DNA from 3 places in the Sphingomonas sp. CFBP 13714 genome. Region 1 is predicted to be linked to each of the others. Evidence: predicted binding sites of a transcription regulator. Region 1 holds the regulator's gene; each other region holds the start of a gene.
What was found. The regulator LexA, encoded in region 1, represses DNA repair genes until DNA is damaged. The targets are predictions, from matches to a motif close to GTTCCNCNCTTGTTCT.

Region 1 (10,553 bases):
CCACAGCCCCGCCGTGTGCAGCGCCGCGAACCGCGCGGTCATCGCCGCCAGCGCCGCGGGGTTTGCGCTCTCCAGAAATGCACGCACCGCGTCGCGCCCCAATGTCGCATCATAATAGAGATCGATCAGCTCGGGCGACACCACCCGCGCCAGCTGCGCGAACATCGCCATATGGTCGAGCGTCGCGGCGATCTCCGCGCCCCCGCGAAACCCGTGCCGCATCATCCCCTCGACCCAGGCCGGGTTCGCCGCGCGCGCATGGACGACGCGCGCAACCTCCTCATCCAGCGACCGCGCGCGTGGCCGTTCCGGATCGCGCGCATCGAGATGATACAGCGCCGCGCTCTTACCCCCGGCAACCGCCTGCGCCGCCGCGAACCCCGCCTCGTGCGCGGCATAATCCGCGGCAAGCAGCAGGTCGGTCTCGGGCAAATCCTGGACATGGACGAACGCGTCGGCGGCGGCGACCCGGTCGCGGATCCCCGCCGGATCGAACCGCGTCGCGATGTCGTCGCCCGGCCCATCGAGCGCGTGGCTCGACGCCGCCAGCCACGCCGCACCCGCCGCCGCCCGCGCCGCCTCGCCGTACGTCTCGCCCGCATCGCCGAGCCCGAGCCCGTAGCGACCCGGCTCCGGCCCATAGACCCGCGCACCGACGGCAGTGCAGACGAACGGATTCCAGTCGCTGGGCTCGTCGCGCATCGCCAGCGCGCGCACCGCCTGCCCGAACATCTGGCCTAGTGCGGGAAACGCATCGCGGAACAGCCCTGATACGCGCAGCGTCACGTCCATCCGCGGCCGGTCGAGCCTGGCCAACGGCAGGATCTCGACCCCCGTGACGCGGTCCGACGCATGATCCCAGACCGGCTCCGCACCGAGCAAATGGAGCGCCATCGCGAACTCCTCGCCCGCGGTCCGCATCGTCGCCGACGCCCACAGGTCGACGACCAGCGCGCGCGGATAGTCGCCCTCGTCCTGCAGATGCCGGCGGACCAACTCGTCGGCCAGCCGCACGCCCTGCGCATGCGCCGCGCGCGACGGCACCGCGCGCGCGTCGGTCGCGTACAGGTTGCGCCCGGTCGGCAGGACGTCGCTGCGTCCGCGCCACGGGGAGCCCGACGGCCCCGCCGCGATCCGCCTGCCCCGCAACGCGTTCAGCAGCCCGTCGCGCTCGGCCTCGCCCTGTTCGCCGCGACCATAGACGTGCAGCCCGTCGCCGAACTGGCTCTCCTTCACGTCGCACACGAACGTGTCGATCCGGGTGATCGCCTCCGCCTGGCTCGTCGACTCGTCGAGCCGCAGCGTCGCCGCCAGCCCGGTCGCGCGCGCCTCGTCGGCGATGTCGCGCTGCAGCCGGTCGCGGCGCGCGGGGTCGAGCCCGTCGGCGGTCGAAAACTCGTCGAGCAACGATTCGAGCCGCCCCAGCCCCGCGCCGCTGCGCGTCGTCGCGGCCGGCGGCGGGACATGGCCGATCGTCACCGCGCCGATACGCCGCCGTGCCTGTGCCGCCTCGCCCGGATCGTTGACGATGAACGGATAGAGCACCGGCATCGCCCCGGTCAGCGCCTCGGGCCAGCATTCTCCCGACAGCGCGACCGCCTTGCCCGGCAGCCATTCGAGCGTCCCGTGCGCGCCGACATGGATCAGCGCATCACTCCCCCGCGCGTGCAGCCACAGATAGAAGGCGACATAGGCATGACGGGGACAGCGCGACAGGTCGTGATACTCCCCGACCCGCGCCGCGCTGCGCCCGCGTTCGGGCTGGAGCGCGATCACCACGCCCCCCCGCTCGACGCCCGCGAACTCGAACGCGCCGTCGATACAGGCCGGATCGTCCTCGGGCGCGCCCCAGCTTTCCTCGAGCGCATCGCGCAACACGGCCGGCAAGCCCCCAAGCGCCGCACGATACGCCGCGACCGGCCACGCGATCCGCCCCGTCGCCAGCGCCTCGGCCAGCGCTTGCGGCGCCGCGCCGCCGGTCGCATAGCCCGCCGCCGCCAGATCCTCGACGATCGCGTCCGCGGACGCCAGCGCGTCGAGCCCGACCGCATGCGCCATCTGATAGTCCTTGCCCGGATAGGTCGACAGCACGACCGCGGGCCGCTGTTCCGAGACCGGCCGCTCCGCCAGACGCACCCACGCGATGACGCGCGCGACGATCGCCGCGATCCGCTCGGGCTCGGCCCGGTGCTCGCGCCGCACATAGCCGAGAGCGTCGTCGCGGACGCCGTCCTCCTTGAAGCTTGCGACGCCCGCGAACAGGCGTCCGTCGACTTCGGGCAGGACGACGTGCATCGCCAGGTCGGCGGGGGACAACCCGCGCGTCGACCCCGCCCAGGCGGCACGATCCGACGTCGCCAGCGCGACCTGGAACACCGGCACCCCCGCCCCGTCGAGCGGCGATGTGTCGTCCGCGCCGCGGCCCGAAAAGGCAGTCGCGTTGACGATCGCCGCCGGGGCGAGCGCGACGACCCAGCGCCTGAGCCACCCCGCGACGCCCGGCGCCTTCAGCGACGGCGCGAACAGCCCGACGACGTCGAACCCCGCCGCACCCAGCCCGGTATGCAGCGCCTCGATCGGGTCGAGGTCGGCAGCGGTCAGGTAGGAGCGGTAGAAGATCAGCAGGATTCGCGGCCGCGTCGCGGTCATCGCGAACGCCGCGGGGCACGTCACCCCGTCGCGCGGCTGCCAGCCACCGACCTCGGGAACCGTCTTCACCCCCGCGACCGGCCCGGCATAAAGCCCCGCCGCCAGCGCCATCTGCGCCAGCGCCGCCTGCGCCGCTACCGCGCCGCCGTCGTCGCACAGCGCGGCGAGCCGGCGCAGCGTCGACACCGGCACTGTCGACGCCGCATCGAGCCGCGCATCGCTGCGCCCGTCCGCGGGCAGCACCGCCAGCGCGATCCCCCGCGCCCGTGCCAGCGCCTCGACCTGCTGCAACCCATAGGACCAGTAGGACCGTCCGCCGATCAGCCGGATCACGATCCCCTTCGCCCCCGTGCCTGCGCCACCGTCCAGCGTCCGCTCGACATAGGTATCGACCGACAGCGGGTGGGTGAGCGCGGACAGGTTGGCGAGCCTGAGCGACGGCAGCGGGCTCCCCCCCGCCGCCGCGCGCCGCCACCCGGCCGCGAACGCGCCGAGATCCCCGTCAGAAAAGGACAGGACGACAAGGTCCGCCGGGCTCTGCGCGAGGTCCTGCGGGATCGCACTTTCCTCCAGCGCGTGGCTTTCGCGGAAGACGACGTGCATCGCCGTCAGCCCTGAAGCGCGGCCCGGATCCTTGCGGGGTCGATCCGGTCATGCTCGGCGATCACCACCAGCCGAGTCTGTCGCGCCTCGTCGGCACGCCACGGCCGGTCATATTGCGTCCGCACCCGCGCACCGACCGCCTGCACCAGCAGCCGCATCGGCTTGCCCGTCACCGCGGCATAGCCCTTCACGCGCAGGATGTCGGCGTCGCGCGCCAGCGTCTCGATCCGCGCGGCGAGCGCCGCCGGGTCCGCGATCTCGCCGAGGTCGACGATCATGCTGTCGAAATCGTCATGCTCGTGATCGTCCGCGCCATCATGGTGCGACGGTCGCGCGGCGATGTCGTCCTCCGCCGCCGCGTTCAGCCCGAGCACGACGCGCGGATCGATCACCCCGTCGGTCAGCGCGATCACCGGCAACGCACGCGCGGATTCCGCCGCGATCACCGCGCGCGCCGCAGCCACCCCCGCCTCGCCCGCCAGATCCGCCTTGGTCAGCAGCACCAGATCCGCACAGGCGAGCTGGTCCTCGAACACCTCGGCGAGCGGCGTCTCGTGATCGACGCTCGGATCGGCGCGGCGCTGCGCCTCGATCGCGGCGAGGTCGGGCGCGAACCGTCCCGCGGCGACCGCTTCCGCATCGGCCAGCGCGATCACCCCGTCGACCGTGATCCGCGACCGGATCGCGGGCCAGTCGAACGCTTTCAGCAAGGGCTTGGGCAGGGCGAGCCCCGACGTCTCGATCAGGATATGGTCGGGCCGCGGGTCGAGCGCGAGCAAAGTCTCGACGGTCGGGATGAAATCGTCAGCGACGGTGCAGCAGATGCAGCCATTGGCGAGCTCGACGACATTCTCGGCCGGGCAATCGGGGATCGCGCACCCCTTCAAGATGTCGCCGTCGATGCCGAGCGTGCCGAATTCGTTGACGATCACCGCGAGCCGCCGGCCACCGGCATTCCGGATCAGGTGGCTGATCAGCGTGGTCTTGCCCGCGCCGAGGAATCCGGTGACGATGGTAACGGGAATCTTGGCCAGGGTCGGCTGGGGGTCGGTCATGCGATACTCTCCGGGCGTTGGAACGACAGCCACGGACGGACGCACGCCCGCAGCCACACGCGCGCACGACCTGACGGCCGCACGCGTTCGTCGCTCAGACGGAGTACCGTGCCGCGACCATCCCCTGGATCAAGGCAAGAGCGACCATGACGCTGGCAGGTCTCCTGGCTCGCGGGTCGAAGCTCGATGCACGCCTTCCCAGGTCCCGTGACCCAGTGGCTGCCCCCGCATCGGGGGCCTGTGCGTCTCGCTCACCGCTTACAGTTGCAGGGACAGCCGCGGCATTGGGAGGCAAAGCTCCCGCACCGCATTCCCATTCAAGCCCCGAAGGGCACCGGCGCGATCTGTCGAGGTTCGGTAGAACCAAACCTCGAGGTTGGGTTTAGAGGAGTTTGGCGACTGTGCCAATGCACCTGACCTCCGTCATCCCGACGAAAGTCAGGACCCAGAGCCACGCGTAATGCGCTGCCTGGCCCTGGGTCCCGGGTCGAGCCCAGGATGACGACGCAGCTCGTTACCCCCGAACCACCTCGATCTCGTCGAACCGCTTCCACCGGTAGATCGCAAAACTCAGCACCCAGCATGCCACGAACAGCGCGATGATCGCAAAGCCCAGCCCGTTGAAATTCTCGCCCAGCGCCGAGGCAACGTCCCACACGCCCCCGCTGAGGCCCAGCTTCGACGCCAGCAGCGCGAGCGTTTCGATCCCGCCGATCGCGATCGCGACGATCGCCGAGATCAGCGTGATCGTGATGTTGTAATAGAGCTTGCGGATCGGCTTCACGAACGCCCATTCATACGCGCCGAGCATCACCACCCCGTCGGCACTGTCGACCAGTGCCATGCCGGTCGCGAACAGCACGGGCAGCACCAGCACCGTGCCGATCGACAGCCCGTCCGCGGCCTGGCTCGCCGACAGGCCGAGGATCGCGACTTCGGTGGCGGTGTCGAACCCCAGCCCGAACAGGAAGCCGAGCGGCGCCATGTGCCAGCTGCGCGTGACCAGCCGGAACATCGGCCGGAACAGCCGCGCGAGCAGCCCGCGATTGCCGAGGAGCAGGTCGAGATCCTCCTCGACATAGCGCCCCCCGCCGCGGACATGGCCGAAGGTCCGCCACACCGATCGCAGGATGATCAGGTTCATCGCCGCGATCGTGAACAGGAACAGCGCGGAGATCAGTGTCGCGATCACCCCGCCCGCCTGCTTGAACGCCTCGAACTGCGCCAGCGCACTCGCGGTCAGCGCGATCGCGACCGCGGCGATCAGGACGATCCCCGAATGGCCGACCGCGAACCAGAAGCCGACCCCGATCGGCCGCTGCCCGTCCTGCATCAGCTTGCGCGTCACGTTGTCGATCGCCGCGATATGATCGGCGTCGACCGCATGGCGCAGCCCCAGCCCCCAGGCCAGCATCGCGGTACCCAGCATCAGCGGTTGCGCCTGGAACAGCGCGAACGCCCATCCCCAGGCGGCGATGTTGGCCGCCACCAGCATCGCGAACATCCAGCCGATCCGGTGTCGCGTCGAACGACCGGCGGTCCGCCCGGTCATGATCTTGGTCATTGGCACATCCCCGGCGTCCGACGAGGACGGGGGCCTGCCGCGAACGACCGGGACGCGCGCCGACCGGACGCCCTGAGCGGCCGGCATGCGTCGCCGATGCGGCCCCCGCCGCATGGTCGTCGCTCAGACGGCGTTCACCGTGCCTCGGCCACCCCCTGGACCGGGACAAGAGCGACCAGACGCCGGCAGGTCTCCTGGCTCACGGGTCAAGGCTCGACGCACACCTTCCCAGGCCATCGGCCCAGTGGCTGCCCCCGTCGCAGGGGGCGCGTGCGTGTCGCTCGCCGCTTACAGTTGCAGGGACAGCCGCGGTCTTGGGGCAAACCCCGCACCGCATTCCCATTCAAGCCCCGAGGGGCACCGACGCGATCTGTGCGGATCCGGCTTGCGTCGGACCTGCGCCACAGGGCTAGCGCGTTTTGCCTGCGCTGACGACAGGATTTGCGCGCGACGCAACGCAGGGCATGTCGTCCCATCTCACCGCAACGTCTGCCTTACCTCGTACGTTGATCGCGTAACCGACCGGTGTCCTGCCGGTCGCGGCGTTGCCCGCTTTCCGCCCCGCGGCAATCGTGCGAGCAGCGCAGACCTTCATCGCCCCGCTGAACGGAGCCCGCATGCGCCCTCTCGTCCCCGTCGCCGAAGCCCAGTCCCGCCTCTTCGCCATGGCATCGCGCGTGCCGGCCGAAACCGTGCCGCTGCGCTCGGCGATGGGTCGCTGGGCGGCGGAGGCCATTCTAGCCCGCCGCACCCAGCCCGCGACCGACCTTTCGGCGATGGACGGCTATGCGATCCGCTACGCAGATCTGCCCGGGCCGTGGACGGTCATCGGCGAGAGCGCGGCCGGCCGCCCCTTCACCGGTTCAGTCGGCGCGGGACAGGCGACGCGCATCTTCACCGGCGCGGCGATGCCGCCCGGCGCCGATACCGTCCTTGTCCAGGAAGAGGCCGCACGCGACGGCGACCGGCTGATGCTCGACGGCGAAGGCCCCGCCTTCGAGGGACGCAACACACGCCGCAAGGGGCTCGACTTCGCGACCGGCACCCGGCTGATCGCGGCCGGCGATCGGCTGACGCCCGCGCGCATCGCGGTCGCTGCGACCGGCGGACACGGCACGCTGTCGGTCGGCCGCCGGCTGCGCGTCGCGGTCGCCGCAACGGGTGACGAGCTCGTTCCGCCCGGCTCGACGAACGATCCCGTCCCGCTGCCGGAATCGAACGGCATCATGCTCGCCGCGATGCTTGCCGATCTGCCCGTCGACATTATCGATCTCGGAATCCTCCCCGACCGGCTCGACACGCTGCGTGACGCCTTTGCCGGGGTCGATGCCGATCTGCTCGTGACCACGGGGGGCGCGTCGGTCGGCGATCACGACCTCGTCCGCCCCGCGATCGAGGCGGCCGGCGGGGCAATCGACTTCTGGCGGATCGCCCTGCGCCCGGGCAAGCCGATGATGGCGGGCACGCTTGGCCGGACAATGCTGCTCGGCCTGCCGGGCAATCCCGTCTCCGCCTTCGTCACCGCGATCCTGTTCGTCCGCCCCGTCGTCGCGCACATGCTCGGCGCGCGCGATCCCTTGCCGCAGACGACGCACGCGCTGCTCGGCGAGGATCTTCCGCCCAACCAGTCGCGGACCGACTATATGCGCGCCGAACTGCGCGACGGTCGCGCCTATGCCTCGACCATCCAGGACAGCTCGATGCTGCTGACGCTCGCCCGCTCGTCCTGCCTGATCGTCCGCGACGGCGACGCGCCGGCGGCAAGGGCGGGCGACTCGGCGGAAATCCTCGTCATCGCGTGACGTCACCGCTTGACGAAGCTGCAAGTGTTCCATAGAAGTTCCTCGTCTGTTCCGGACGGAGAACCGTTATGCTCACGCGCAAGCAGCACGAGCTTGTCTGCTTCATCAACGACCGCCTTGCCGAGACGGGCGTGTCGCCCTCGTTCGAGGAGATGAAGGACGCGCTCGAACTGAAATCGAAATCGGGCGTACACCGCCTGATCAGCGCGCTCGAGGAGCGCAACTTCATCCGGCGTCTGCCCAACCGGGCGCGCGCGCTCGAAGTGCTGCGGATGCCCGAGCGTCCCGAGGCTGCAATCGCGCAGACGACGACGAAGTCAGGGTCGAAGGCGGCGGCGGCGGCATCTGCCGACACCGTATCGGTACCGAACACGGCCAGCGCCACGCCCGCGTCGCCAGCCCGCATCGCGGCGAACGACGTCGTCGAGATCCCGCTGCACGGCCGGATCGCCGCCGGCGTCCCGATCGAAGCCTTTGAAGGCAGTTCGATGCTGGCCGTTCCGGCCGCATTGCTCGGCACCGGCGAGCATTATGCGCTGGAGGTTTCGGGGGACTCGATGGTGGAAGCCGGCATCCTCGACGGCGATTATGCGCTGATCCGCCGTACCGAGATCGCCCGCGACGGCGAAATCGTGGTCGCGCTGATCGAGGACAGCGAAGCGACGCTGAAATATTTCCGCCGCGAAGGCGCAATGGTCCGGCTCGACCCGGCCAACCGCGCCTATGACCCCCAGCGTTATGCGCCCGCACAGGTCCGGGTTCAGGGCAAGCTGTCGGGTATCCTGCGCCGCTACGACTGACGAATGCCGGGTGGCGCTGGCGGTCGTCACCGCCACGCAACCGGCAGTGGCGTTCGTGACCAACGGCCCCAGGCACCATCGTCCGCGTTTCGGAATTGCGGCCCTCCCAATCGGAGGCCCCACCTTCGCAGGATCATGACCCGACATACCCAGTCGCGACCTATCGCTCTGACCACCCCCGAGCCGGCACCCGAAACCGGACCGACGCCGCCCCCCCCGGCCAGCCCATGCTGATCGCCCGCCGCCCCGAACCGTCGCATTGGCCGCGCCAGCGTCGGCGGATCGCGCCACGGGTGCCGGTCCCCCGGATTGAGTACCGTCACCATCCGCCCCGTGGTCAACGTCAACGCGATCCCCCTGGTGCGCGCGAGCACCGATCGATCGAGCTTCAGCCATCGCGGCGTACAGCTACGCGGCAGCTCGCGCTCGCTGATGACGATGTCCGCGCGCTGGCAGGCGGCAACCATCTCGGCGATCGGCACCCGGTAAACGCTCCGCGTTGCCAGCACACGCCACGCCCGCCCCCGCGCGACGACATCGGTCAGGCACAGGTCGCGGCTGCACTGCGCGTCGGGCTGATCCGCCAGCAGTAGCGGCTCACCATCGACCCCGCCATTCTCCGCCAGTGTATCGCGGACATAGTCCCCCGCCCGATCGCGGAGCAGCGCGAGCCCGGCGGCGGTCCGGACCGCGACGTGACGCCCATCGCCCGTCACAAGGATATCGGGTGACGGCGTCGTCAGCGCCCAGATCGCGCCAATCGCCAAGGGCAGCATTCCGATCCGTCGCCACCGCGTCCGCCACAGCGCGATCCACACCCCGCCAACGACCATCAGCGCAAACGCCCCGTCGGGCACCGCCGGCAGCGCGCGGACCGCGCCCGGTGCATGCGCCACGCCGCGCGCGAGCCACAGCAGCGCGTCGAGCGCATGCTGGACCAGCCACCAGGCGGGCGCGCCAATCCCGATCGTGTCGAGCAGCAGCGCCAGCGCCTCGAACGGCATCACGACAAACGTGGTCAGCGGGATCGCGACGATATTGGCGACCGCGCCGTACAGCCCGGCCTTGTGGAAATGATAAACCGCGATCGGCATCAGCGCCGCCTCGACAACGAGCCCGGTCAGCAGCAGCGACGCGGCGCCGCGCAACAGGCGTCTGCTGCGGCCCTCGTCATGCGGCGTGAACGTGGCACGGACGACGGGATGCTCGTGCAGCGCGATGATCGCGGTGATCGCGGCGAACGACAATTGGAAGCTCGGCCCGGCGAGCGATTCGGGCAGCGCGAGCATCACCGCGATCGCTCCCGTCGCGACGAGCCGCAACGTCATCGCCTCGCGCCCCATCGCCAGCGCGACCAGCACCAGCAACGCCGCGACGCAGGAGCGGATCGTCGGCACCTGGCTGCCCGTCAGCACGGTGTAGCCGATCGCCGCTGCGGCACCGGCAAGCGCGGCGATCAGTGGCAGTCGCGTGTGCAGCGCGAGCCATGGGCTGAGCGCCAGCAGCCGCATCACGATCAGCATCGTCGCGGCGACCGCCGCGGTGATGTGGAGGCCGCTTACCGAAAGGAGATGCGCCAGCCCGGCGCGGCGCATCGCCTCCGCATCCGCGTCGCTGATCGCGCCGACGTCGCCGGTCGCCAGCGCCGCCGCGATCCCGCCCGCGCTCCCGTCAAGCTGCGCGACGATATGCCGCGACAGCGCCACCCGGACTCCAGCGCCGCCGCGGCCCGGCTCTGCTACCACCACAGGCGAAAAGCCCCGCCCCGTCGCGCCGATCGCGCCGAACCAAGCGACGCGCGCAAAGTCATAGGCGCCGGGCACCGCCGGCAAGGGCGGCGGCATGAGTCGCGCGCGAAGCTTTATGGTCGCGCCGATCGCGAGCGTCGCCGGCGCATCCGCCTCTGCCAGGTTGATGCGGACGCGGCCGGGCAACGCAACCGGCGCGCCATCGGCGTCCTGCCCCGGCCCGACCGGCCGCACCGTCAACCGCACCAGCCGACGCGCGACGAGCGGTTCGATCGTCTCGACCCGCGCGGACAGCTGCACGAATGTCGGCCCCGCGAGCACCGGTGCCGCCA
Region 2 (10,553 bases), on a different contig from region 1:
ACCATAGAGATCGGCGACGAGCGCGTGGAAGGCGGGCGCGTGGTTCATGTGGACGCGGTGGGCGACCTCGTGCGCCACCGTTGCCCGCCGTACAAAGCCGGGGGCGAGGATCAGCCGCCAGCTGTAGCGGATCACCCCGCTCGACGCGCAGCTGCCCCAGCGGCCCCTGGCATCGCCGATCGCGACCTGCGTGACGCTCACCCCCGCCTTGGCGGCATATTCGGCGGTTTCCTGGTCCAGCAGGCCCAGCGCGGTACGCTTGAGCCATGCCTCGACACGGCGCGCAATCGTCTCGACGGGACCGGACAGCGACAGGATCGCGCCGTCGCGGACCACCGTGCGGCGGCTGCCCGGGGCCCACGCGATCGTCACCGGCTCGTCGGCGACCATCACGACCGCACCGGGAACGAAAGGCTGCGGCCGCGGCAGACGCGCGCGCTGTTCCGCGATCCAGTCCGCCTTCTCCTCCGCCCAGGCCAGTGCCTGCTTCAAGGCCGCCCGCTTGGGCAGGACGAGCCTGGCACGGCCGCTGGCGGGATCGATCGACAACCGTGCCCGGCGTGCGCGCGGATGCCGGATGATCTCGAGACCGTCGATCACCGCGTCAGAGTTCGCGGTCGATCACGTGATATTCGAGCTCGCCGGCCTCGTCCTCGCTGATCGTCCAGCCGCGGACCGACTGTTTGGCGCGGTGCACCGCCTCGCGATCGCCGCAGACGAGATAATGCCACTCGGGAAGCTGCTCGCCCGCCGCACGCAGGCGATAGGCGCAGGTCGAGGGCAGCCAGTCGATATCGCGGACATTCGACGTCGTCAGCCGCACGCATTCGGCAACATAGGCATGGCGGTGGCGATAATCCGAACACTGCCCGCTGCGCCGGTCGAGCAGCCGGCACGATACGTTGGTCGCGACGAGCTCGCCGGTATCCTCGTCCTCGAGTTTGTGGATGCAACATTTGCCGCAACCGTCGCACAGGGCTTCCCACTGGCCGCGGTCGAGCTTCTCGATCGGCGTGTCTTCCCAGAATCTGGCGCTCATCGGGCCCAGCGCTTGATGTCATCGGCCAAGGCCTGTGGTCCCTTATCCTGTGGCAGCAGCGCGAGAGGCTTGCCGTCCGGATCCATCAGATAGGCCTGACGCGAGTGATTTACGAGGTAACCGCCACCGGGCGCGGCATCCCCCTTGGCCGAGAAGATCGCGAATTCCTTCTTTACGGTCTCGATCGCCGCGGGACTGCCGGTGAGCCCGACGATGCGCGGATGAAAGGCGGTGACGAACTGCTTGACGACCGCAGGGGTGTCACGCGTCGGATCGACGGTCACGAAGATCGGCACGATCCGCGCCGCAAGCGCCGGATCGCTGGCCTCGAGCAGTTTCATCGCGCCGCCGATCGTCTGCATGTCGGTCGGACAGACGTCGGGACAGAAGGTGTAGCCGAAATACATGATCCGGTATTTGCCCGCGAACCGGCGGTCGCTGACCTGTTGGCCGTCCTGATCGACGAGCGTGAACGGCCCGCCGATCCGCGCCCCGGCAAGCGGCGGCGTCGCGGGCGCCGCGCTCGTATCGGGCGCAGAAGGGCTGCACGCCGCGAGCGCGAGGGCGGCGAGAAGGGCGGGGCGTCGATTGGTCATGATACAGCCAGCCTTGATCTGTTAGCCCGTGCGGCGCAAGCGTCGCACATCACCCGCGTCCCGAGGATCTATCGATGTCGTATATCCGCCAGTGCCCCGCCCTGACGACGGGCGCCAAGACCATGGGCGCCCTGTTGATGGGAGCCGTGATCGCGCTTCCCGCCGCCACCGTGATCGCCCCGCGTGTCGCACACGCGCAGAACCAGTCGGAAGGCTATAAATTCCTGAATGCGGTGCGTGAGTCGAAGAACAACGAGGTCCTCGAAATGCTCGGACGTCCGGGCAGCAGCATCGTCAATGCACGCGACGTCTCGACAGGCGAGGGCGCGTTGCACATCGTCATCAAACGTGCCGACGAGACCTATCTGCGGTTCCTGCTGCAGAAAGGCGCCGACGCCAATCTGCGCGACGGTAAGGGCAACACGCCGCTGCTCCTCGCGGTGACGCTCGGCCAGACCGACATGATCCCGATCCTGACCGCCGCCGGCGCCAATCCGAATCTTGCCAATTCGGCAGGAGAGACTCCGTTGATCCGCGCCGTTCAGCGCCGCGACGTTGCCATGATCCGCGTGCTGCTCAACGAAAACGCCGACCCCGATCAGGCCGATATCATCGCCGGCATGTCGGCGCGCGATTATGCCAAGCAGGATGGTCGCAACGTCGTGGTGACCAAGCTGCTGGCCGATGCGCCGAAGAAGACCCGCAAGGCGGTCGCGGGGCCGAAATTCTGACGATCACGTCGCCGGGCGGCTGATCCTGCCGCGTATCGTGAGGATCAGCCGCCAGCCGGATCAGAAGGCGAGACCGGCGGCGTCGGGATCGACCTGTGCGATCAGGCGGCGTGCGGCGCGTCTGGCGAAGGCTAAAGTGCAGCGCTTGCGGACATGCGCGGGCAGGGGGGTCGTATGCGCCTCACGGACGATCGCGGCGTCATAGCGGTCAGCGACGATGATCCCGGTACGTTCGGGCAGAAACGCCGCCCCCTGCAACGGCCGCATGTCGAACCCGGCCGGCACCGCCCAGAAATAGCGATCGCAATGCCCGAGATATTCAGGCCATTTGCCATCCCCGACCAGATCCGCGCGCGACACTTTGATCTCGACGACGACGATCTGCCCGCGGGCATCGATCGCCATCAGATCGGCGCGACGGCCCCCGTCAAGGGGAACCTCCGCCATCGCGGTCAGGTCGTGGCGCAACAACATCCGGATCACGCCGCGTGCCACGTCGGCAGCACATAAGGGCGATCCGGGTTCGTCGATGCAGGAGTCCGGTGGGCTGTCGAGCATGCGCCAGAAATAGAACAATCCGCGAACGACGCAAGCGCGTTCACGGATTGTTTATAGCGTTGGCGATTGGCGATGCAGGTGGGATGCTGATCATGAACCAGATCCTGTCCGGATCGGCTGTCGATCAGCGATAGAAGACGTGGTTGCCGATCGAGGCGACCTTGATGACGCGACCCGCAGGGCGGCGATCGGCGGTGTTGAAATACAGCGCCTTCTCGGCCGGGCTGTTCCACGCATCGGCCAGTGCGACCTTCGCGACGGCGATGGCGGTCCGGTACGACGTGCCCTTGTTGATCGCGGGGATCTGGCCGCCGCGGACAAAGCTGAACTGGCCGCGCTGCTTGACGACGTCGCAGACGTCGGCGGGGAAACGACCCGACTTGGCGCGGTTGATGATGACTTCGGCGACAGCGAGCTGACCGGTGAGCGGCTCGCCCTTGGATTCAAAATAGATGGCGCCGGCAAGGCACTGGAGCGCTTCGTCGGCGGCGGCGCTATCCTGCGCGGCAACGGCCTGAGCGAGCGTTTCGAATTCTTCGTCTTCGATTTCGGCCGACGTCTGGACGGCGGTCTGTGCAGCGGGCTCGACGGCGGTGACGGGCGTCACGGCGGGAACGGTCTGCGGAACATTCTGAGAGGAGAGGGCGTTTAGATTTGCGAGTGCGGTGAGGCTGGCGGTCGAGCGATCGACGCCGGTGGCCTGGCTGGGCGCGCTGTTGCCGAACAGGCCGGCGAGAGAGAAGGTCATGACCGCAATCGTTGCGGCCCGCTGCAAAATCGTCATTCAAACTTATTCAGATGCGGTTGGACCACGGAACCAATCGTACGAGCCGATCGTCCGGGTATCCCCCCGACTGCGTAACTGATCCGGATCGCACCCGTCCCAGCACAACGCCAATCAATGTTGAATATCCCCTCTATCGGGGGGACTTTGGAGTCAATCGGCCAGGATTGTTTCAGCGGCGAACCGTTCCGCCGCTGCGACATCCACCTCGATCACCCAGAGATCTGGATCGCTCGACCGCCGTCGACGCCAATAGCCGTCGAGGTCTTCGGGCGGAGTCGAGTCGATCAGTGCCGTTCGCCCATCGGCGCCGATCCCGCGCTCGAGCAGGCGGGGCAGGGCGCCCCGATCGATGGCGACCACGAGGATTGCGCCGCCCTGTGCGTCCCCTTTGGCGAGCACCGCACCAAAACCGCCCGCGTCGTTGACCCGACGGAGCAACGCACTGACGAGGACGCCGCTGGGAAGACGGTCGCTCATCGCAGGACCATCACGGCAGCGGACGCGGCGAGACGCGGTATCCGGGAAGCCCGGCCAGGGCGATCCGCGAGCGCATGAACGTACCCGTCCCCCGCGCCGCCTCCTCCCCCTCGGCGTCGATCAGCCGGGCATCGGCGACGAACACGCGGCGCTTCCCGCTGATCCAGCGGCCTTCGGCGATGACCGGACCCGCTTTTAACGGCCGGGTCAGCAACAGGTTGAACGCGGTCGTCAGGAGAAAGCGATCGGTGACGAGACTGTTGGCGGCATAGAAGGCGGCATCGTCGAGCATCTTGAAATAGCTCGTCCCGTGCGCGGCACCGCCAGCATGATAATGACGTTCGTCGATCGTGAACCGGATCCGCGCAACGCCAGCCTCCGGAATCTCGAGCGTGGATTCGAAGAAGCGGTTGATCGGCGCACAGGCGTAGAGCGATTCCAGCGCACGAAAATGTGCCTCGGCGCCGGCGGAGGCCAGTTCAGGCGGCATCGCGGACCGCATCGGCGGTGAACAGCGCATAGAGCGCATCGGTCGAACCCGCACCGCGCAGCTTGTCGAGGAACAACTTGTCGCGCAGCCGGCGCGATATCCGCGCCAGTGCCTTCAGATGAACCGCGCCGGCGTCGGTCGGCGACAGCAACATGAAGACGAGATCGACGGGCAGATCGTCGACGGCCTGAAAATCGATCGCCTGCGCCAGTCGTGCGAACACCGCCGTGATCTGTGTCAGTCCGTCGAGCTTGGCATGCGGGATCGCGACACCACCCCCAAATCCCGTCGAGCCCAGCTTTTCGCGGGCAATCAGACGGTCCGCAATACTCTTCGCGTCGCCTTCGACAATGTCGGCAGCAAGCGTGGCGACATGGTGAAGCACGGCCTTTTTGTTTGCCGCGACCATGCCGGTCAGGACCGCGTCCGGACGCAGCATATCACTGAAGTCATTCATGCTGTTCATGTCTCAAAAGCGCCCCCGCACGCCCCGCCTTAACGGTTTGCACGGGGGCGTAAAGCGCAGCGTCACAACAGCTGTTGCGGCTTGCGCGCTCTATTAGGGTGCGGCGGATGCCGAACGTTGCGGTTCGACCCAGCCGATCGTGCCGTCACCGCGGCGATAGACCATGTTATGCGCGCCAGTACCCGCATTCATGAACAATAGTGCGGCGGTATTGCGAAGATCGAGCATCATCACCGCGTCGGATACGCTGGCCTCGGGGATGTCGACGCGCGTCTCGGCAATGATCAGGGGCGCATCGGGGGCATCGTCCTCGGTGACCTGCTCCTGAAACAGCGTATAGCTTGCATTGTCATAGCCGTTGCTTTCCGCGATCGCCACGGCTTCACCCGCATGGCGATCCTTCAGGCGACGCATATAGCGGCGAAGCTGGGTTTCGATCTTGGCCGCGGCGCTGTCGAACGCGGCACGGGCGTCATAGGCATCGGCATGGCCCTTGAGCACCAGCCCCTTCATGACATGCGCGACGATATCGCATTTGAAGCCGGCATCATGCGGCCCCTTGCCGAACGTGACCTCGGCGGAAATGGCGCGCGAGAAATACTTGTCGGCGATACCCTGGAGTCGGTCTTCCACATGGCTGTTGAGCGCATCGCCAGTGGCGACCTGATGACCAGAAATCCGGATATCCATTATCGTCTCCTTCTCATCGGACGGTCCTATTGGCTCCGTCCGCCCGGCGTCATCCGGACGCCACGGCCCCCCAAATCGGATCCTTGATCCCCTTCATAAACGCGGCATGGGCCGCAAGGTCTCCCTCGCTGACCGTGAAAACGCGTGGTTGCCGAACGACACGAGGCGTCGGTGCGACGACCGGAGTCGCAGCGGTGACGGTCCGCTCGCTGAGCAGGCCGAGACCGATCTGGCGACCACCCAACAGCTCGACATAGACCTGCGCCAGAAGCTGCGCGTCGAGCAGCGCGCCGTGGAGAACGCGGTGACTCCTATCGATCCCGAACCGCGAACACAGCGCATCAAGCGAATGCTTCGCGCCCGGATGACGGCTGCGGGCGATCTGCAGCGTATCGATCATCCGGTTCAGGTGAATGATCGGCCGTCCGCATTTGACGAGTTCGCCGTTGAGAAACGAGAAATCGAAGCTCGCATTATGCGCGATCATCGGCGCATCGCCGACGAAATCGAGCAGGTCCGCCACGCCCTCGCCGAACCGCGGCTTGTCGGCAAGAAACGCCTGGCTCAGCCCGTGGACGTTGAACGCCTCGACCGGCATGTCCCGTTCGGGATGGTAATAGGCGTGGAAGGTGCGCCCTGTCTCTACCCGGTTGACCATCTCGACACAGCCGATCTCGACCATGCGATCGCCACCGGAAAAGCTGAGGCCGGTGGTTTCGGTATCGAAGACGATCTCACGCATCCGGCTGTTATCGGCGCTCACGTCCCGTCACGCAAGCGATCACCGCACGAACCTGCGCGCGGGTTTCGTCGAAACTCGTGTCGGTGCGAATGACATGATCGGCACGCGCGCGTTTCTCGGAATCGGGTGTCTGGCGGGCGAGGATCGCGGCGAAACGCTCGGCGGTCATGCCGGGGCGGGCGAGCACGCGGGCCCGCTGGACATCTGCGGCGGCGGTCACGACGACGATGCAGTCGACGCGCGCGTCACCGCCGGTTTCGAACAACAGCGGCACGTCGAATACGACCAGTGCGCCGGCATGAGAATCGAGAAACGCCTGACGCTCCTCACCGACCGCGGGATGCACGATCGCCTCGAGACGGCGGATCGCATCGTCGTCGCCGAACACCGTTGCGCCCAGTCGTGTACGGTCGACCGCGCCGTCATGGACGGTGCCGGGAAACGCGGCGCCGATCGGTTCGACGAGTCGGCCACCGACACTCTGCAGTCGGTGGACCGTCGCATCGGCGTCGAACACGGGGACACCTTCTTCCGCGAACATCGCGGCAACGGCGGATTTGCCCATGCCGATCGATCCGGTAAGCCCGATGATCATGCGGTGAGCAGCGCGCGCAAGGCCTCGTCGCGGTCCCGCGGAGGTTCCACGTGGAACAGAATCTCGAACGCAACCGCCGCCTGGCCGATCAGCATCTCGAGCCCGTCGACGGTTTCGAGATCGCGCGCGCGGGCGGCCTTGAGCAGTCCGGTCTCGAGCGGCGAATAGACGATGTCATAGACGAGCGAGTCGGAATCAAGCGCGGCGAGATCGAGGTCGAGGGGTGGCTGGCCGGCCATGCCAAGGATGCTCGCATTGACCAGCAGCCGCGACGGCGGGACCGCCGGGCCGATCGGCAGCGCCTGTCCCTTGAGCCCGAATGTCGACAGCAACGCCGCCGCCTTTAAAGGATTGCGGTTGAGGATCGTCACCGGACCGACGCCCATACGCGACAGGGCGAAGAGGATCGCCCGCGCCGCGCCGCCTGCACCGATCACGGTGACGGGCTGGCCGGCGATATCGAGATCGTCGATCGGCGCCCAAAACCCCGCGGCATCGGTATTCGTACCGATGCAGTCCCCGGCGGAATTGCGGAACACGGTGTTGATCGCGCCGATCGAACCCCGGACGTCGCCGGGGTCGGACACGTGGTCGATCGCCGCCAGCTTGTGCGGCATGGTGATATTGCACCCCCGCCATGCGGGATCGCTCTTTCGCGCGGCGAAATAGGCGGGAAGCTGTTCCGCGGTGACGTGCTTGTGCCGGTACTCGGCGTCGATTCCGAGCGCGTCGAGCCAGAAGCCGTGGATCAGTGGCGATTTCGATTGGGCGATCGGATCGCCGATCACTTCGGCATAGGGGCGAGGGGTCATTCAGAGCTCCATAAGATCCCGGGCTGGGTGGCCGGCGTCGACGCCGCCACCGCGCATCGATCGCGTGTAATCGATACCGCCGGGATTGCCAGACGAACGCCGATGCCCGTCAGCTGCCCGCATGCTAAGCGGGGAGTGCACCGCGGGTCCGGAGGAAATCGAGCACGTTCAGCAGCGGCATCCCGAGAACGGTAAACTGGCTGCCGTCGATCTTCGTGAAGAGCTGCGCGCCTGGACCCTCGATCCGGTAACAGCCGACACACCCCGCGATCGCAGGCCACTCGGTATCGAGATAGGTTTCGATGAACGCGTCGGACAGCGGCCGGACATGCATCCGCGCGCGCTCGACATGGCGCCACACCGGTCGGCCATTCTCCGCGATGACCGCCGCGCTCCACAGGTCATGATGCGTGCCCGACATCCGTCGCAGATGCGCGGCCGCGTCATCGCGATCGACCGGTTTGTCGAGGATCGTGCCGTCCTCCAGCGCGACGAGCGAATCGCTGCCAAGGACGAGATGCCCCGGCATCCGCGCCGAGACCTTCGTCGCCTTGAGCTCGGCAAGCGCGTCGGCAAGATCTCGGGGTGACAGCGCGACCAGGGCCGCCTTGGCCGCATCCTCATCGACACCTGCAAAGGTCGCATCGAACGCGACGCCCGCCGCGGTAAGCATCGCGCGACGCGACGCGCTCTGCGACGCGAGAATCAGGAAGCTCATGCCTCGGGCCGGCGCTGGTTGCACAGCGCGATGATCGCCGCCGCGGTTTCCTCGATCGACCGCCGTGTCACGTCGATCACCGGCCAGCCATTGTCCGCGAACATCCGCCGCGCAAAGGCGAGTTCGCGCATCACGGCCTCTTCCTCGACATAGGAGGTGTCCGGTGCCTGATGCAGCGACAGCAGCCGGTTGCGGCGCACCTGGATCAGCCGGTCGGCGCTGGTCGTCAGCCCGACGATCAGCGGCTTTCGCAAGGCGTAGAGGATCTTCGGCGGCGGGCTTTCGACGACGATCGGGATGTTCGCGGTCTTGTAGCCGCGGTTGGCAAGATAGATCGAGGTCGGCGTCTTCGACGAGCGCGAGACGCCGGCGAGGACGATATCGGCCTCCTCCCATTCTTCCCACGCGATCCCGTCGTCATGTGCGATCGTCCACTGGATCGCGTCGACACGCGCGAAATAGGCGGCGTCGAGGACGTGCTGACGACCCGGCCGTGCCTTGGCCTGCTGCCCCAGCAGTCCCGAGAGCGCATCGTTGACCGGATCGAGCGGCGCGACCGCGGGGAGACCTAGCGCAAGGCAGCGTTGTTCGAGGATTCGCCGCGTCGCGGGGTTCACCAGGGTGAAGATCACGAGCCCGGGATTCTGCGCGACCTCCTGAAGGATGCGCTCGAGATGTGCCTCGGTGCGGACCATTGGCCAGAAATGGCGGACGGTCTCGACATCGTCATATTGCGCGAGCGCGGCCTTGGCGATGTTCTCCAGCGTCTCGCCCGTCGAGTCCGACAGCAGGTGAAGATGGAGCCGTATCATAGGTCGCATAGCCCTGCCGCGAGGGGCCATCGGGATGAATCTGTGGATAACATGCGGATAAGGGCTAGCGTAACTCATGCCTCCCGCCAAGCGGGCCGGTCGCTGTGTATAAGTCACCTTTTATCCACAGGGCCGCGCACAGCCCAAAAAGTTATCCACAGGCTGTGGGTTGCGGGGGCCGTTGAATCGAATCAGCGCGTTTGTACGGGTGTGCAGAGGTCAAGCTGTTGGTATTTCCGGGATCACCGCATAAGTCCCGTGATCAACCGCCCAACCACTACAACAACCTCTTTCTTGAATCTTCTTATAGTAGAAGAAGGGTGCTCCGCTGACCGATACGACCCCCAATATGCCGACCTTCAAGCCGCTTCTGGCGACGTTGCGCGGCGACCGTCAGGCGACCCCGCCGCTGTGGCTGATGCGCCAGGCCGGGCGCTATCTTCCCGAATATCGCGCGCTCAGGGCTGAAAAGGGCGGGTTCCTCGCGCTCGCGACCGATCCCGAGGCCGCAGCCGAGGTGACGCTGCAGCCGATCCGCCGGTTCGGCTTCGACGGCTCGATCCTGTTCTCGGACATCCTGATGATTCCCTGGGCGCTGGGGCAGGATCTGAGCTTCGGGGTGGGTGAGGGGCCGCGGCTCGAACCCGCGCTGGTCGATCATGCGCTCGATCGCCTGCAGTCGGTGCCGGAGCGGCTGGAGCCGGTCTACGAGACCGTCACGCGGGTCGCCGAGGCCTTGCCGCCCGAGACAACGTTCCTGGGCTTTGCGGGGTCTCCCTGGACGGTTGCAACCTATATGGTGTCGGGCAAGGGCAGCAAGGATCAGGGCGAGACGCGGCGTTTCGCCTATCGCGATCCGGCGGCCTTCGGAGCGATCATCGATGCGATCGCCGACAACACCGTCGAGTATCTCGTCCGCCAGATCGAGGCGGGAGTCGATGCAGTCCAGTTGTTCGACAGCTGGTCGGGATCGCTGTCGCCTGCGCAGTTCGAACGCTGGGTGATCGCGCCGACCGCGCGGATCATCGACGAACTCCATG
Region 3 (10,553 bases), on a different contig from region 1:
CGAACCCCATCACGAACAGCGCGCCCGACAGCCAGAGCGACACCGTGACCAGCGATCCCGACCCCAGCATCGGCCCCATCAGCGCGCCGACGACGACGCAGCCGGCAAACCCGATGCCGAGCATCCGCGCCGCCGTATAGCGATCCGCCAGCACGCTCGCGAGGATCACCCCCGCCGCCAGGAACCAGATCGCGACCAGCTCGACGCCAAGGAACGCCTCGCGCGAATAGCCGAGCGTCTTGGTGCCGTAGCCGAGCGCGAATGCGGTCGCGAGATAGAAGAGCGCGAAACACGCGATCACCCCGAACGTCCCCGCCAGCGTCGCGCGCAGATGCCGCGTCAGCAGCTCGGCGATCGGCACGCGCGGGATCGCCTCGGTCTGCTCCGCTTCCAGAAACGCGGGCGTCTCGGTCAGCTTCAGCCGCACCCACAGCCCCAGCCCGACCAGCACCGCGCTGACCAGGAACGGGATCCGCCATCCCCAGGCGAGGAACTGCGCCTCGTCGAGGACCAGCCCGATGATCAGGAACAGTCCGTTGGCCGCGAGAAACCCGACCGGCGCGCCGAGCGGCGGGAACATCCCGAACGTGTTGCGCCGGTGCGGCGGCGCATTCTCGACCGCGAGCAGCGCGGCGCCACCCCATTCGCCGCCCAGCCCCAGCCCCTGCCCCAGCCGCATCAGGCAGAGCAGGGCCGGCGCCCACCAGCCGACCTGCGCATAGGTCGGCAGGAACGCGATCGCGACGGTCGATCCGCCCATCAGCAGCAGCGACGCGACCAGGGTCGACTTGCGCCCGACCCGGTCGCCGAAATGCCCGAACAGCACCGCGCCCACCGGCCGCGCAACGAACGCCAGCCCGAACGTCGCATAGCTCAGCAGCAGCTGCGCCGACGCCGACTGGCCCGCGAAGAACAGCGGCCCGAACACGAGCGCCGCGGCGGTCGCGTAGATGTAGAAGTCGTAGAATTCGACCGCGGTGCCGACCAGGCTGGCGGCGAGGATGCGGCGGCTGGACCTAAGCGTGCTCATGCCGCGTGCATCGCCGCCCGCCGCCGCCCCGTCAATCGCGCGCTCGGCTTTAGCGCCCCAAGGCGTGCGCCACCCCGAGCAGCATCCAGTACAGCCCGCCCGACAACAGCATCGCGACCGGCAGCGTCATGATCCACGCCAGCCCCATGTTCACCAGCGTCCGCCGCTGCAGCCCGCCGCCATTGGCGACGCTCGCGCCCGCGACGCCCGACGACAGGATATGCGTCGTCGACACGGGCAGGCCGAACCGGTCCGCCATCAGGATCGTCGCCGCCGCGACCAGCTCCGCCGACGCGCCCATGCCATAGGTCAGATGCGACTTGCCGATCCGTTCGCCGACGGTGACGACGATCCGCTTCCACCCGACCATCGTGCCGAGCCCGAGCGCGAGCGCGACCGTGACCTTCACCCAGATCGGGATGTAGCGCGTCCCCTGCTCCAGCCCGCCGCCATAGGTTTTAAGCTCCGTGATCTCCTGCGCAGTAAAGCGCGCCTGCGCGGTCTTGTCCGCCGCGACCAGCTTGGTCGTGTCGAGCACGAGGTACATGTCGTTGCGCAGGTTCGACGTCGCCGCCGCGGGCACCTTGCCGAGCGAGCCATAGCCCTCGATCCGGCGGGTGACGTCGTTCGACAGCGTGGCGAGCGCGCCATAGACGACGGGCTCGGCGACCTGCTTGGATTTCAGCGCGGTGGTGACGCGCGCGCGGGCGGCCTCGACCGTCGAAGGCGTGCCGTCGGCATGTGCAGCAAAGGCCGACGACGCCGCGCGGGCACTCTGGACGAACGCCGGCGTCGCGCTTTCGGGCATCGTCCGGTTCAGCGCATAGGCGGTCGGCGCGCAGCCGATCAGGATGAGCATGATCAGCCCCATCCCCTTCTGCCCGTCATTGCTGCCATGCGCGAAGCTGACCGCGGTGCAGGTGCCGATCAGCAGCGCACGGATGCCGCGGGGCGGCGGCGTATCGCTCTCGGGCGCCTCGTACAGCTTGCGATCGCGCAGGAAGCGCTTCATCACCAAGAGCATCAGCAGCGCGCCGACAAAGCCGACCACCGGGCTGAACGCGAGCGCGGAGAGCACCTTGGTCACCTGCGCCATGTCGACGCCCGACGTGCCGTCCGCGCCGCCGTTGATCAGCTGGTTGGCGAGCCCGACGCCGAGGATCGAGCCGATCAGCGCGTGGCTCGACGAATTGGGCAGCCCGACCGCCCAGGTCGCGAGGTTCCACAGGATCGCCGCGAGCAGCAGTGCGAAGATCATCGCGAACCCGCCCGCGCTGCCGACGTTGAGGATCAGGTCGACCGGCAGCAGCGTGATGATTGAATAGGCGACCGCGCCCGACGACGTCATCACGCCGACGAAGTTGAAGAATCCCGACCAGACGACCGCGAGCGGCGCGGGCATCGAATGCGTGTAGATGACCGTCGCGACCGCATTGGCGGTGTCGTGGAAGCCGTTGACGAATTCGAACCCGAGCGCGATCAGCAGCGCGAGCCCGAGGAACGCAAACGCACCGACCGCAAGCGTCTCGCCAACCTGCGCGGTATCGGTGGCGATGCTGAACCCCGCATAGGCCAGCCCCCCCAGCAATATTGCCAGAAAGATCCAGCGCCCGGCCGGATGCAGATCATGATCGAGCCGCGGTCCGCTGCGCGGTGCGCGGTCGATCGCGTCGACCGTTAATGGGGAAGTAGCCATGATCGCGCAGTCGGCCCTAACGATTACAACTTTATGACAACGCGATGCATCGCCGCGCGGCGATACCAGAATGACACAGTGACGAACCCCGCGCAGCGCGCAACCGCCCATGATCCTCCCCCGCCAGGGGGGGGCAGGCACAGCCTGACGGCGGGGGAGGACCGCCGCGCCTTTGACAAAGCGGTCCTCCCTCGATCGCGCATCGGATCAAGCGCGAAGACGCTACCCCGTCACCGCCCCGCGAGGCTTGCCAGCTGCGTTCCGTTGCGCGTCAGCAACGCGGCGGTCTGCACCGTGGCGTCCTGCATCATTTCCGCGCGGCACCGACGCGACTCGGCAAAGGCATTCAGCCCGCCGGTCCGCGGGGCGCAGGTCCGGTTGACCGCCGACTGCACGCGACGCGCGAGCACGCGCCGGCCGGCGTCGCTGGCCAGGTCTAGGCCGGCATGCGAGACACGGATCGTGACGGGGTCGCGCACCGGATCGGCGGCAGCGCCGGTCGCAAAAAGGCACGCGGAAGCGATCGCCGCCGAAGCGACGCTGTGGAGGATCTTCATGATGACGTCCTTTGCTGGTCCTGCGGTCCGCAGGCACACCGCCTGCGCGCGACTATGGCTGACCGTCGGGAGGACCGTCTATGCGCGGCCTCTCCGACGAAGACCCTCGTCGCTGCGCACGCCCTACGCCCGGATCGTTACGCGCCCGCGACGGTTTGGCGACGGTTCGTCGGTCGCCCCGCGATTTCGATCACCCCGCACCTGGGTGGCGACCGAACGCGCGCTCACATCCCCGGATAGCGCGCGAATTCGGGCAGGCTCGCCAGGTCCGCCATCCACGCCAGCCGCTCCGCGACCTGGATTTGCGCGCCCGGTGCGACCGACTCGGGATCGTCGAGCGTGCACGACTGGATGTCGATGATCCCCGGCAGCGCGACCGGGTTGGTGTAGAACAGGCCCGTCCCGCACGTCCCGCAGAACAGCCGCCGCCCGTGCTCGGACGACGCATAGGTCACCGGATCGCCCGAGATCGTCACCTGCTCGGTCCTGAACGCGATCCAGCCGACCATCGGCGCGCCTGCGCTGCGGCGGCAATCCTCACAGTGGCACAGCGCGTGATGCGCCGCCTCGCCCGTCGCGACATAGTGGATCGCTCCGCAGTGGCATCGTCCCGACAACATGCACGCCTCCTGTTTATATTCTCGGTTTGTTCCACACATCGCTGAGTCGTGCAAGCCTTAGCCGCTTGCCCGATCGCGCCCCGTTCCCTACCTGTTCACCGGTGAACCAGATCGCCCATCCGTCCGACGCAAACCGCCAGCCGCCCTATCTCCGCGGCCTCAACGATCCCCAGCGCGAGGCGGTGCTGACCACCGACGGCCCCGTCCTGATCATCGCCGGCGCGGGCACCGGCAAGACCGCGGCGCTGACCGCGCGACTCGCGCATCTGATCTTCACCAAGAAGGCGTGGCCGTCGGAGATTCTCTCGGTCACCTTCACCAACAAGGCCGCACGCGAGATGCGCGAGCGCGTCGGGCGCCTCGTCGGCGACGCGGTCGAGGGGATGCCGTGGCTCGGCACCTTTCACGCGATCGCCGCCAAGATGCTGCGCCGCCACGCCGAGCTGGTCGGGCTGCAGTCCAATTTCACGATCCTCGACACCGACGACCAGCTGCGGTTGCTCAAACAGCTCATCCTCGCCGCCGATATCGACGAGAAGCGTTTCCCGACGCGCAGCCTCGCCGGGCTGATCGACCAGTGGAAGAACAAGGGCCTCGTCCCCGCCGATATCGATGCGGGCGAGAGCGAGCGCTACGCCAATGGTCGCGGCGGCGAACTGTACGAGCAATATCAGACCCGGCTGCGCGCGCTCAACGCCTGCGACTTCGGCGACCTGCTGCTTCACATGCTCGTCATCCTGAAGACTCACCGCGACGTGCTCGCCCAGTATCAGCAGCGCTTCAAATACATCATGGTCGACGAGTATCAGGACACCAACTCGTCTCAATATCTCTGGCTGCGGCTGCTCGCGCAGGAGCGCAAGAACATCGCCTGTGTCGGCGACGACGACCAGTCGATCTATTCGTGGCGCGGCGCGCAGGTCGAGAACATCCTGAAGTTCGAGCGCGATTTCCCCGGCGCGAAGGTCATCCGCCTCGAACAGAATTACCGCAGCACGCCGCATATCCTCGGCGCCGCCTCGGGCGTGATCGCCAACAATGGCGGACGCCTCGGCAAGCAGCTCTGGACCGAGCTCGACGTCGGTGAGAAGGTCAAGGTCATCGGCGTCTGGGACGGCCCCGAGGAAGCGCGCCGCGTCGGCGAGGAAATCGAAAGCGTCCGTCGCACGGGCAAGAGCCTCGACGAGGTCGCGATCCTCGTTCGCGCGCAGCACCAGACGCGCGAGTTCGAGGATCGCTTCATCGCGATCGGCATGCCGTACAAGATCGTCGGCGGATTCCGCTTCTACGAACGCGCCGAGATCCGCGACGCGCTCGCCTATCTCCGCGTCGTCAACCAGCCCGCGGACGATCTCGCCTTCGAACGCATCGTCAACGTCCCCAAGCGCGGCCTGGGCGACAAGGCGGTCGCGCGCATCCACCAGCTCGCGCGCGCCACCGGCACCCCGCTGACCACCGCCGCCGCGCGCATCCTCGACACCGACGAGCTGACCGGGGCCGCCAAGAAGTCGCTCGGCCGCCTCGTCGGCGACATCGCCCGGTGGCGCGACATGGCGACCAGCCTGCCCCACGCCGAACTCGCCCGCCAATTGCTCGACGAGAGCGGTTATACCGCGATGTACCAGGCCGAGAAATCGGTCGAGGCGACCGGCCGGCTCGAGAATCTGAGCGAACTCGTCCGCGCGATGGAGGAATATGACTCGCTCGGCGCGTTCCTCGAACACGTCTCGCTGGTGATGGACAATGAGGGCGGCGCGCAGGATCCGCAGGTCACGATCATGACGATCCACGCCGCCAAGGGCCTCGAATACGACACCGTCTTCTGCGTCGGCTGGGAGGAAGGACTGTTCCCGTCGCAACGCTCGCTCGACGAGGGCGGCGTCAAGAGCCTCGAGGAGGAACGCCGCCTCGCCTATGTCGCGATCACGCGCGCGCGGCGGCTCGCCGTCATCCTCCACGCCGCCAACCGCCGCATCTACGGCCAGTGGAATTCGTCGATCCCGTCGCGCTTCGTCGCCGAACTGCCCGACGAGCATACCGACACCGAGACGACGATGTCGGGCGGCGCGAGCCTGTGGCAGGCGAACTGGTCCGACCGCGCCGATCCGTTCGCCGACGTCGCACGCGGCACCGGCCGCGGCCCCGGCTGGCAGCGCGCGGCCACGCCCGGCGGCGGCTTCTCGACCAAACCGGCCCGCGTCGTCGAAAGCCGGTCCAGCGCGATCAGCCTCGGCAACAAGGGCCGCGACGACCTGTCGCTCGGCCAGCGCGTGTTCCACCAGAAATTCGGCTATGGCGCGATCGCGGAGATCGAGGGCAACAAGCTCGAGATCGACTTCGAACAGGCCGGCCGCAAGCGCGTCATGGACAGCTTCGTGACGATCGCGCCGTAGGACGACCGGTCGTCACCAACCTGTACGCAAGCCGACAACCCCGTTCAGGAACGATGCCGAACCAGGATCGTATCGTCCTTCCAGCCCGATCTCGGGCAAGAGGACACCTCATGAAGTTTACGAATCTCATCGCCGCCGGGCTCGCCTTCGCCACGCTCGGACTCGGCGTGGCCGCGCCCGCCGAAGCCCAGCGCGATCGGGGCCATAGCCAGCAGTATCGCGACAACGATCACCGCGGCGACCACCGTGCCGATCGTCGCGACTATCGCCGCAACGACCATCGTGGCCGCCACGACGGCCGCCGCTTCCGTGGCCGCGACAATGACCGCCGCAACTGGAACAACAATCGCCGCTGCCGCACCGAATGGCGCAATCATCGTCGCGTTCAGATCTGTCGTTGACGAAAGCCGGGTGGCGGCGCGATGTCGCCACCCGTTACCGGGACACCTCACCGTGAAAGGATTTCGATCATGAAGCGTTCTCTCGGCCTCGCGACGATGATCGCCGCGACCTGCCTGTCCGCCGCCGCCCCCGCCGTCGCGCAGACCAGTGCCGACAACGCCCGCTTTGCCGCCGCCCAGGCGCGCCTCGACAGCGAGTTGCAGATCTTCCGCGAGGAATTCGATCGCTACCAGTCGCTGCGCGGCAATCGTGGCGGCAGCTATGTTCCGCCGGCACCGCAGGGCGTCTATCGCCAGGCGCCCGACCGGTATGAGGGCGGCTATCCCGACGAGCGCGACGAGGGCAATTACGACCCGGCTCGCGACTATCGCGTCGGCCCGAATTATCAGGAGCGCACCCTGTCCGCCAACGACCGCGTCTATGCGGGGCAGGACGGCCGCTATTACTGCAAGCGCAACGACGGCACGACCGGGCTGATCATCGGCGCAGCCGGTGGCGGCATCCTCGGCAACGTGATCGACGGCGGCCGCTCGCGGATCGTCGGCTCGCTGCTGGGCGCGGCCGCGGGTGGCCTCGCCGGCCGCGCGGTCGAGCAGAACAACAGCCAGATCCGCTGCCGCTGAGCGCGTGCGGCGAACGGGCGTCCACCACGCCCGGTCGCCGTTCGCGCCCCCGCCCCCGAACTCCCGTCATCCTGACGAAAGTCAGGACCCAGAGCCACCAGCGACACCGCGTCCGGCTCTGGATCTTGGATCGAGTCCAGGATGACGGGTCCCCTACTTCGCCGGCCCCATCAGCTTCTGCGCGAAATAGGTCATCTGCAGCGCCTGCATCCGCGCCCCCTGCTCGATGTCCGCATCCCCCGAATGCCCGCCCGCGGTATCCTCGTAGAACAGATACGGCAGGCCATATTCCTTCAGCCGCGCGGCGAACTTGCGCGCATGCTGCGGCCCGACCCGGTCGTCCTTGGTCGTCGTCCAGATATAGGGCTCGGGATAGGCCCCGCCGCGCTTGATGTTCTGATAGGGCGAGATCGTTTCGAGAAACGCCTTTTCCGCGGGGATCTTCACCGACCCATATTCGTCGACCCAGGACGCGCCCGCGGCGATCTGTTCGTAGCGAATCATGTCGAGCAGCGGCACCTGGATCGTTACCGCCTTCCACAATTCGGGATGCTGGTTGAACTCGACCCCCATCAGCAGCCCGCCATTCGACCCGCCATAGATGCCGAGCGTCGCCGGGCTGGTCAGCTTGCGCGCGATCAGGTCCTGCCCGACCGCGGCGAAATCGTCATAGATGATCTGCCGCTTGGTCTTGCGCCCCGCATCATGCCATTTCGGCCCGAATTCGCCGCCGCCGCGGATATTGGCGAGCACGAAGCTGCCCCCGCGCTCGAGCCACAGCTTGCCCATCACCCCCGAATAATAGGGCGTCATCGACGATTCGAACCCGCCATAGGCGGTCATGATCGTCGGCGTCGTGCCGTCGAGCGGCACGTCCTTCCGGTGGACGATGAAATAGGGGATCTTCGTTCCGTCGGTCGAGACCGCCTCGAACTGCTCGACGACGTCGCGCGACGCATCGAACTTCGCCGGCAGCGCCTTGATCTGCTTGGGCACGCCGCCAGGCCCGGCATCGAGCGTCCACAAGGTCGTCGGCGCGAGGAACCCCGTCACCTGCACGAACAGCGCGTTGCTGCGATCGGTCGTGCTCGCCACATCGACCGAGGCATTGTCGGGCAGCGCGACCGCGCGCGACGTCCAGCCCCCCTTGCCGTGCGTGAACACCATCGCCCGGCCGCGGACATTGTCATAGACGCTCGCGACCACGTGATCGCGCGTCACCGACACGCCGTCGACCGACTGGCGATCGGTCGGCGCGAAGACCAGGGTCGGCGTGAACTTGCCCTTGCGCACCTCGGCGAGCGGCGCCGAGGCGATCGCGCCGGCGGGGATCCGCCCCCACGCCTCGCTGGTCGAGAAGATCACCTGCCCGTCGACCATGCCCGAGGGAAAGACGCGGTCGGGAACGTCGAGCTTCACCAGCCCGGCAGGCGTGACGACATGCTTCTCGCCACCGAAAAAGGTCGGGCGCCGCTGGATCATCGTCACGCGGTTGCCCTGCCCGTCGGTCATCACGCTGGCATAGGTGCCAAGCTGGTCCGACGCCTCGCCGCGGAAGATCTCGCGCGCAGCGCTCAGCGGTTGGCCGCGCTTCACCTCCTTGACGACGAACGGATAGCCCGACGCGGTCATCGACCCCGCACCCCAGTCGCGCGCGACCAGCAGCGTGTCCTTGTCGACCCAGCTCGCGCCCTGCTTCGACGTCGACAGCGCAAAGCCGTTCGCGACGAACTGCCCGGTCTGCAGATCGAATTCGCGGTACGACACCGCATCCTCGCCGCCCTCGGACAGCGAGACGAGGCACAGCCGCTCGTCGGGCTGAAGGCAGGTCGCGCCCTTCCACACCCATTTCTTGCCCTCGGCCTTGCTCAGCGCATCGAGGTCGAGCGCGGTCGTCCAGGCGGGATTGGCCTGCGCGTAGCCCGCCTCGCTCGTCCACCGCCAGATGCCCTGCGGATGCTCGGCATCGCGCCAGAAATTGTAGATCCGGCCGAAGCGCTGGTCGGGCATCGGGATCCGGTCCTTCGCCGCCGCGATCGCCAGCGCCTCGGCATAGAAGCTCTTGTAGCGCGGATCGTTCTGCAACCGGGGAAGCGTCTTGGCATTCTCCGCCTCGACCCAGGCGAGCGGCTTGGCGCCATCCTTGTCCTCGAGCCAGATATAGGGGTCGGCGGCGGTGTCCGCGGCCGGGGTCGGGGTTGGGGTCGGGGCAGGCTTTGTGTTCGTCATCGGTGCGACTTGGGCGAGCGCACCGCCCGCCGCAAGGCCGGCGCCGCCCGTCAATATCGTTGCCGCAAGCGCAGCCGTAAGAACCCGCATCGTCCATTTCCCCGAATAGCTTGGCGTCATTCATGACGGTGTCTATCGCGGTCCGCAATGCAGTCCGACCAGACAACGGCCCTGGATGGCCTTCCCAAGCCCCGCCGGTTCCTCGCGATCGCCGCCATCTCGGCGGGTACCGCGCTGACCATCATCGACGGCGGCGTCGCCAATGTCGCGCTGCCGACGATCGCGCGCGACCTCGGCGTCGACAGCAGTGCGGTGGTGACCGTCGTCACCGTCTATCAGCTGATCCTGGCGATGGCGCTGCTCCCCTTTTCGGGGCTCGGCGACCGGATCGGGCTGAAGCGCATGTATCAATATGGCCAGCTCGTCTTCACCGTCGCGACCCTGCTCTGCTTCTTCGCCAAGAGCCTGCCCTTCCTGCTCGTCGTCCGCGCCGCCCAGGCGCTCGGCGCGGCGGCGGCGCTCAGCGTCTCGTCCGCGCTGATCCGCTCGATCTACCCGTCGCAGCAGCTCGGCCGCGGCCTCGGCATCAATTCGGTCGTGGTGTCGAGTTCGGCTGCGCTCGCGCCGACGCTGGGCGGGCTGGTCCTCGCGGTCGCACCCTGGCCGTGGGTCTTTGCCAGCGCGGTGCCGTTCGCGATCCTCAGCCTGGTCCTCGGGCGCGCCTTGCCCGATCCCAGCCCGCGGAGCGAACCGTTCGACGTGCTCGGCGCGGTCATGTGCGCGGCGATGATCGGGCTCGTCATCGGCGGGTCGGAGACCGCGGTGCACGGCGACAGCCCCGTCGTCTCGGCGGCGATCGTGCTGACCGGGGTGGCGATCGGCTGGGTCTTCGTCCGGCGCGAACGCGGCGAGACCAAGCCGATCCTGCCGATCGACCTGCTCGCCCGCCCCGTCCTCGCGCTGTCCGCGATCGGCGCCTATACCGCGTTCATCGCGCAGATGA

Region 2: a site for LexA is predicted at 2,936-2,951, ahead of IFT54_RS01205 (MmcB family DNA repair protein). Genes of this name have one in related genera too.
Region 3: a site for LexA is predicted at 3,986-4,001, ahead of IFT54_RS07055 (ATP-dependent helicase). Genes of this name have one in related genera too.

Annotation. Positions count from the first base shown of each region.
Region 1 is NZ_JACYVG010000006.1:205,745-216,297, forward strand. It holds gene cobN (cobaltochelatase subunit CobN) at 1-3,252, opposite strand, end outside; gene cobW (cobalamin biosynthesis protein CobW) at 3,258-4,307, opposite strand; cobalamin riboswitch at 4,445-4,661, opposite strand; gene IFT54_RS15060 (HoxN/HupN/NixA family nickel/cobalt transporter) at 4,822-5,859, opposite strand; cobalamin riboswitch at 6,039-6,251, opposite strand; gene IFT54_RS15065 (molybdopterin molybdotransferase MoeA) at 6,489-7,673, shown strand; gene lexA (transcriptional repressor LexA) at 7,742-8,473, shown strand; gene IFT54_RS15075 (ComEC/Rec2 family competence protein) at 8,500-10,553, opposite strand, start outside.
Region 2 is NZ_JACYVG010000001.1:249,848-260,400, reverse strand. It holds gene IFT54_RS01225 (YgjP-like metallopeptidase domain-containing protein) at 1-600, opposite strand, end outside; gene IFT54_RS01220 (YcgN family cysteine cluster protein) at 605-1,039, opposite strand; gene IFT54_RS01215 (SCO family protein) at 1,036-1,635, opposite strand; gene IFT54_RS01210 (ankyrin repeat domain-containing protein) at 1,710-2,366, shown strand; gene IFT54_RS01205 (MmcB family DNA repair protein) at 2,427-2,924, opposite strand; gene IFT54_RS01200 (cell wall hydrolase) at 3,049-3,672, opposite strand; gene IFT54_RS01195 (DUF1491 family protein) at 3,862-4,188, opposite strand; gene IFT54_RS01190 (PaaI family thioesterase) at 4,199-4,678, opposite strand; gene IFT54_RS01185 (PTS sugar transporter subunit IIA) at 4,668-5,135, opposite strand; gene hpf (ribosome hibernation-promoting factor, HPF/YfiA family) at 5,238-5,834, opposite strand; gene dnaQ (DNA polymerase III subunit epsilon) at 5,884-6,576, opposite strand; gene coaE (dephospho-CoA kinase) at 6,584-7,171, opposite strand; gene IFT54_RS01165 (shikimate dehydrogenase family protein) at 7,168-7,983, opposite strand; gene IFT54_RS01160 (Maf family protein) at 8,108-8,701, opposite strand; gene IFT54_RS01155 (pyruvate, water dikinase regulatory protein) at 8,698-9,513, opposite strand; gene hemE (uroporphyrinogen decarboxylase) at 9,863-10,553, shown strand, end outside.
Region 3 is NZ_JACYVG010000002.1:544,843-555,395, reverse strand. It holds gene IFT54_RS07075 (MFS transporter) at 1-1,030, opposite strand, end outside; gene IFT54_RS07070 (inorganic phosphate transporter) at 1,080-2,726, opposite strand; gene IFT54_RS07065 (UrcA family protein) at 2,957-3,283, opposite strand; gene IFT54_RS07060 (GFA family protein) at 3,508-3,903, opposite strand; gene IFT54_RS07055 (ATP-dependent helicase) at 4,014-6,296, shown strand; gene IFT54_RS07050 (hypothetical protein) at 6,407-6,697, shown strand; gene IFT54_RS07045 (glycine zipper 2TM domain-containing protein) at 6,767-7,321, shown strand; gene IFT54_RS07040 (prolyl oligopeptidase family serine peptidase) at 7,475-9,550, opposite strand; gene IFT54_RS07035 (MFS transporter) at 9,698-10,553, shown strand, end outside.